Regions from separate parts of the Rahnella perminowiae genome, predicted to be linked through region 2. Evidence: predicted binding sites of a transcription regulator. Region 2 holds the regulator's gene; each other region holds the start of a gene.

Region 1 (2,273 bases), on a different contig from region 2:
ATTGCCGTCAGCCGCGCCGTTTCCTGCGTGCCCTGTACCAGGCCGTCAGCGGTGAGACCGAACAGGCCGGTCACGAATATACCCACCAGAGAAGCGATAAGCGTGGTGAACAGCAGGGTGCCGATGGTCAGTAAACTGATTTTACCCAACGATGACGCGTTATGCAGTTTCGCCACTGCGCTCAGAATAGAGACAAACACCAGCGGCATGACGATCATTTGCAGCAACTGGACGTAGCCGTTACCGACAACATTGAACCAGGTAATTGAGGTTTTCAGTACCGGATCATCGGAACCGTAGATCAGCTGTAAAGCCAGGCCAAATACCACACCCATAGCCAGACCCAGCAAAACTTTTTTTGCCAGACTCCATTGCTTGTGGCGGGTTTGCGCCAGCAGCAAAAGCAGGGCAACGAAAACCACTACGTTAAGAACGAGCGGAAGATTCATACCAGACTCCAAACTTATAATTTTGATAAATGAAACGGGTGTTTCCGGAAAGGACTGCACCATCCCAAAGCATTGGGGTGCAGAATAACAGTTTGATGGCCTGACTATTTATATCCAAAAGTAATTCGTTATAACTTTTTGGTGATATTTGTATTGATTTTAGCCAATCTGGCAGTGTTTCATTCTGTTCAGATGAATAATTTCAGCAGGTGATTAAAAAAATCCGGATTTATTGCACCAATGATGGGCGTCCAGTCTGGCCAGAAAAGGGTCAGACCGACCAGAATAAGGCAGAGTGTCCGTTCGAGCTGATTCCCTTGCTGACTGTTAATTAAAGGTAACCGGAAACGCCACCGACAAGGCCAGAGCAGTGGCACACCTGCGGGTGTCAGCATATCAGCCAGAATATGGCTCAGATAACCAATAATCATGGCGTGGAAAGCGTCAGCTGGGATCACCCAGTCGTGAGGGAAATGAGTACGTAAAAGAAAAATCCCACCGGCCACAGCCAGCAAACTGTGAGTGAACCCGCGGTGACCGAAAGCCCGCGCGATGGGGGCTGACAGCCATTTGAGACGCTGTCCCAGCACCGATTTGGGGTGATCAATATCAGGCAGCAGACAAGTAAGCAAAGAGCCGGGAATGATATGCCACCAGTCACCATGCGCCAGCTCGGGAGAAAGCTGTGCCTTCTTGGCAAATACTGCACAGGCTATTGAGAAAATGAGATGGCCTTCCGCCGTCATGACGCGTCCGAACTGGATAACTGTTATTTTATCCAGTATAAGTGAAACTGTCACAATCTTGGAAGAGATGCCCTGTAACTAATTGTCAACGAGCTGATAAAAAACAAGAAAGGCGTATAAACAGACGCCTTTCGGTGTCACTTATGGTGCCATTAACGCGCAAGCCAACCGCCATCGACGGCAATCGTGTAGCCATTAACGTAATCAGATGCTTTTGACGCCAGAAAGACGACCGGCCCCATCACATCTTCTGGCAGACCCCAGCGTCCGGCGGGGATCCTGTCGAGGATTTCTTTGCTGCGTTCTTCATCTGCACGCAACTGTTCCGTGTTGTTGGTCGCCATATATCCTGGGGCGATCGCATTCACATTGACGTTGTGCTTCGCCCATTCATTGGCCATCAGTCGGGTCAGACCCATTACGGCGCTTTTTGACGCCGTATAGGAAGGCACCCTTATTCCACCCTGATAGGAGAGCATAGAGGCAATATTTATAATCTTGCCGCCGTTGCCTTGCTTGATGAACTGTTTCGCGGCTGCCTGAGACATAAAGAACAGCGTTTTACTGTTCACATTCATCACATCATCCCAGTTTTTCTCGCTGAATTCGATGGCATCTTCGCGACGGATAATCCCGGCGTTATTGATCAGAATATCGATATGACCAAATTCTCCGACAGCCTTCTCAATCAGCTCCGGAATACCCTGAATGCTGCTCAGGTCTGCTCTCAGATCGAGAAATCGGCGACCTGCCGCGGTGACCTTTTTTTCTGTTTCTGCAGGTGCTGACAGGTTAATACCCACGATATCGCATCCCGCCTGCGCAAGGCCTAGCGCCATGCCCTGGCCCAGCCCGGTATTGCAACCGGTGACGATGGCGACTTTGCCGCTTAATTCAAATGAACTGAGGATCATATTCAGAGTCTCTTTTGCCACGGCGCGTTCGCCATAAAAGATGAGTCGCTCTGCCGGTTAAAGCAGAGCGGGGAGGAGTTAACGCAGTTCGCTGACTTTGACGTGATCCATGTCGTCGAATACCTGGTTTTCACCGACCATGCCCCAGATAAAGGTATAGTTTT
Region 2 (2,273 bases):
GCAGGTTACCACGCCAGGCCGAGGTGATTTGTGCGCCGGTTATACCCCGTTGCTTCATCACCCGCCAGACAAAGTACAGCCCGATAAATAGCGTGAAATACTCGGAACTTGCCGTCGCCATGGCAGCACCACGCACATTCCAGCCCAGCCCCATCACCAGCCACAGATCCAGAATGATATTCAGCAGATTCCCGGCAATCAGCAAAATCACCGGCCCGCGAACATACTGAATGCCCAACAGCCAGCCAAGGATCACCAGATTCGCCAGTGAAGCCGGGGCACTGAACCAGCGAATTTCGATAAACAGCCTCGCCTGTTCAAGCACCGGTTGGCTGCCCCCGACGATATGAAACGCCTGTTCCATCAGGGGGTGCCGGAACAACACTATGGTGAGACCAGACAATACGGCCAGCAGAAAGGGTTGTACGAAAGCGCGCGCCAGCAACCGGTTATCATTCGCGCCCAGCGCCTGAGCGGTCATGCCGGTGGTACTCATCCGTAAAAAAAGTAAGAGCATAAAGAGGAAAGTCGTGATCATCGAACCCACAGCCACTCCGCCGAGATAATCCGGGCTGTCGAGATGACCGATCACCGCCGTATCCACAAGCCCGAGAAGAGGCACCGTGATATTTGAAAAAATCATCGGCAATGCCAGCCTCCAGAGCGCCTTATCGGCGGGGCTTAAAAAGGTGTTTTTGAGTGTTTGTCGCAGGGAATGATGTTGCATAGAGAATCTCATGCCGGAGGTTCAGGTTATGCCTGTAAGTGACATCGCCCCGGAAGGGGCGACGAGATGAAACGTTAAAGCTTAGCGGTATGTCAGAGGCGGCTAACGAACCCGCAAATCAACAATATGACCATTGGGATCAAGAATTTGACCCAGTAATATCTGACCGAGTCATTCGAGTTGCAGGAAGGCGGCAAGTAAAAAAATCCCGATGAGCTGACAGGAGTCAGTGATTCGGGTGAACGCACGCAGCCAACGCATCTGCAGCCCGAAGTACGAAGGTCAGATCCAGTCACCGTTGCGGATGACGCCTACGGCCAACCCTTCAATGCTGAAATTCTGCTCACGTAAATCAACCACGATCGGCTGGAAATCGCTGTTTTCAGGCAATAACTGCACCACACTGCCCTGTTTTTTCAGACGTTTCACGGTGACTTCATCGTCTATACGGGCCACGACAACCTGTCCATTACGCACGTCTTGCGTTTTATGTACAGCCAACAGATCGCCATCAAGAATACCGATATCACGCATCGACATACCGCTGACACGCAGCAGGAAATCGGCACTCGGCTTAAACATGGCCGGATCGACCTGATAGTGTCCTTCAATATGTTGCTGGGCCAGCAACGGCTCACCGGCAGCAACCCGGCCGATCAGCGGTAAACCCTCTTCTTCTTCCATCAGCAAACGAATGCCGCGTGATGCGCCGGAAACAATCTCAATAACACCCTTACGCGCCAGCGCTTTGAGATGCTCTTCCGCCGCATTGGGGGAACGGAACCCCAGACGTGATGCAATCTCTGCGCGGGTGGGTGGCATACCGGTGGTGGAGATATGATCGCGAATAAGGTCGTAGACCTCTTGTTGTCTGGTCGTTAAAGCTTTCATTCCGCCCCCTGGTTGTTTATACAGTCTTGCTGTGAGTATATACAGCTAAACGATCAATGAAAACCTAAGATTGAATAAAAACAGGGCATAACGTTGATTCCTGGAATGCAGATTCCAAATCAGAACCATCGTGGCCAAAAGATGCTGACCCAGACAAAAAACGCCAATATGATGGTCAGAAGTACGGCAGCCGAGCCGATATCTTTTGCACGGCCTGAAAGTACGTGAAACTCAGATCCGATACGGTCTATCGCGCATTCCACCGCGCTGTTGAGCAGTTCAGTGACACAGACCAAAACAACGGATCCCACCAGCAGAATGCGTTCTACGGGGCTGACATCAAACCAAAAAGATAACAAAATTAACGGAATAGCGACGCTGGCTTCCTGGCGAAAGGCCGCTTCATTTTGCCATGCCGCTTTCAGCCCTTTCCAGGAATAGCCAGCTGCTTTATAAATTCGGGTAAATCCAGTGACTTGGTTAGCCATTTCTTTTACTGATCCTTAGAGAATTTGCCGCACTTTATACCCCAAATAGTCGGGGTGCAGAAAGGCGGTAAAGAAGTGAATCCTGATGAGCTTACATGAGTAAGTGATTCGGGTGAACGTCTTAAGCCAACACCCCTGCGGCTTGAAATAAGAAGGGTATTGCATCA
Region 3 (2,273 bases), on a different contig from region 2:
ACACTGGTGTGCATAAATCACCCTGCCATTCAAAGACATAACACATTCCCGTGGAAAATTTTATAAGTGTAAGACTGTTTCTATTATTGTTTTACACGAACAGCCTAAATGAGAATGTAAATAGTAATTATTAACGTTAACCATGTCGCGATGTGGATGAGTTTTAATAAGTAACAAAATGTTAATCAGGTTTTATCCGTGAACGAATCAGTGGTTGGAAATGCATGTCTCTGAGGTTTCTTATGCATTTCAGACTATTCTGTCCCGCATGCGGCCCTTCCGGGTTGTGGAGTCTTCTACCCTTAAGGTGTTCAACATAAGGAGACGCTATGAGACGAATCGCATTGTTACTCACCCTGTTGATCGCGGGTTCTGCTGTCGCCGAAGACACGACTTCGCAACATACTCCCGCGACCTATATCAATATCCTCTGTAGCTCCGCGCTTAATAAACCTGATGGTACTGCGGATTATTTCCGTGAGCAGATCAAAGATATTTCGACGCAATCTCAGTCTCCGTCGTCGATCAATAAGCCAGAGTTTAATGAGGATGAAGCGGATAAGGTGATTGAAACATGGACATCGCTCAGCAAAACCGATCGCGAAAAAATCAGAACACAACAGCAATGTCAGGACACCTTGCTTCAGCGATATCAGGCAGGATAAAGATGGGGAGAGGATAAAAGAATGCGGGATGTGTTCCCGCATTATGTTGACGTTCTCTATCAGGCTGCTTTGACCGCACGTACTTTTTTGGTCGCGGCAGGTTCAGCGACAGCCCGGTCTTCAGCGGTGGTATCGGCTGGTGCGACGGGCTGCTGCGCTGTCCCCTCTTCGGGCAGTTTGCTGGTGCGCAAAATATGCTGGACGGTATCTTTGTGTTCAGCAAGGTGAAGCGCAATATTTTCCGCGAGTGTTTCATCCAGGTCGAGATTGCTTTGTGACAGCCATTCAGTAAAAGCATCTGCCATGTCCAGCATTTTGTCGTATGCATCTGCTTCTTTCTTATTGGCAAAAGTCATTTTCTCTTCACCTTTTCTGACAACAACAAATTTTGTTTCAACAGCCATAATTCGCTCCTTATACTGTAATTATATCCAGTATACCAATAATCAGTGAAGGATACATCATCCGGCCTGTTTTTTATAGTGCTGAGCCTGGATCGCTCTGCCCGGGTGTCTGATCAGCGCAGCCTGACTGAAAGCTCGACATCATCACTGAATGGTACAGAAAGATAACCGTTCTCCGCCGAACGCACATGGGTAAGATAGTTCTGGTTGTAGCTCGCATTGTCGGCGATGATCATCGTGCCCGGATGAAAACGGCTTTCCAGCAAATGCAGAATATCGTCATAAAGTACTTTTGCGCCATCGAGAATCAGTAAATCGATGGTCTCTGGCAGATCAACGGCCAGTGTGTTCAGCGCGTCACCGACACGAATTTCGACTAAATCGCTCACGCCAGCCTGCACAAAATGTTCCCGTGCCTTTGCCACTTTTGTCGGCTCAAACTCGCTGGTGATGACCTTACCGCCGCCGTTATCGCGCAACGCCGCCGCCAGATACAACGTGGAAAGCCCGAACGACATGCCAAATTCCACCACCGATGTTGCCTTAGTACTTCGCGCCAGCATATACAGCAGTTTGCCTGTCTCGCGTGATACCGGCAGCCACATGTGTTTCAGCAGACTATATAAATTCAGATATTCTGTTTTGCTGTGCATCATGCGCGTAGTTTCTTCTTCCGGTATCTGCGTGAAATCGAAACGGGCTGCAGCGCTGGCTTCATTGAAAAGACGGTCGAGTAATGGCGCCATCGGTGCGCAGGTCAGAGTGTTTTCTGTGGTCATAGGATTATCCTGTTTAACATTGAGCAACGTGTCATAACTGACTAGAATGCGAGTGATTCATCGCGTTTAAAATTATGCGATGTTTTCGTTGCCTCCACTATTCGCATTCTTTTTTGAGGACTCAGCCCGTCATGACCCACCGCCGCATCCCGCAGGTTTCCTCACGTAAAGAGCCAAAACAATCCCGCTCAGCCGGGCTGGTGGCGACCATTCTTGAAGCCGCTGCTCAGGTTTTAGCGAAGGAAGGCGCCGCCCGTTTTACTACCGGTCGCGTCGCTGAAAGAGCCGGAATCAGCATCGGTTCGCTGTATCAGTACTTTCCCAATAAAGCGGCGATTTTGTTTCGTCTGCAAAGCGACGAGTGGCGGCGAACCCGTGATATGCTGCGCAGCATTCTTCAGGACGCAGAAAAGACCCCTGCCGTG

Evidence for each region. Region 2 encodes LexA, which represses DNA repair genes until DNA is damaged. Its sites were predicted from a motif close to TNCTGTATGTACATACAGNA; they were not measured.
Region 1: a site for LexA is predicted at 1,214-1,233, ahead of J1781_RS25055 (metal-dependent hydrolase). Genes of this name have one in related genera too.
Region 3: a site for LexA is predicted at 1,083-1,102, ahead of J1781_RS08660 (YebG family protein). Genes of this name have one in related genera too.

Annotation. Positions count from the first base shown of each region.
Region 1 covers NZ_JAFMOT010000188.1:317,794-320,066, reverse strand. The annotation lists gene J1781_RS25060 (L-cystine transporter) at 1-449, opposite strand, end outside; gene J1781_RS25055 (metal-dependent hydrolase) at 638-1,195, opposite strand; gene kduD (2-dehydro-3-deoxy-D-gluconate 5-dehydrogenase KduD) at 1,348-2,109, opposite strand; gene kduI (5-dehydro-4-deoxy-D-glucuronate isomerase) at 2,188-2,273, opposite strand, start outside.
Region 2 covers NZ_JAFMOT010000185.1:234,658-236,930, forward strand. The annotation lists gene dinF (MATE family efflux transporter DinF) at 1-727, opposite strand, end outside; gene lexA (transcriptional repressor LexA) at 1,010-1,618, opposite strand; gene J1781_RS20385 (diacylglycerol kinase) at 1,738-2,106, opposite strand.
Region 3 covers NZ_JAFMOT010000168.1:56,706-58,978, reverse strand. The annotation lists gene fhuE (ferric-rhodotorulic acid/ferric-coprogen receptor FhuE) at 1-39, opposite strand, end outside; gene J1781_RS08665 (hypothetical protein) at 330-665, shown strand; gene J1781_RS08660 (YebG family protein) at 725-1,069, opposite strand; gene J1781_RS08655 (O-methyltransferase) at 1,183-1,848, opposite strand; gene J1781_RS08650 (TetR/AcrR family transcriptional regulator) at 1,980-2,273, shown strand, end outside.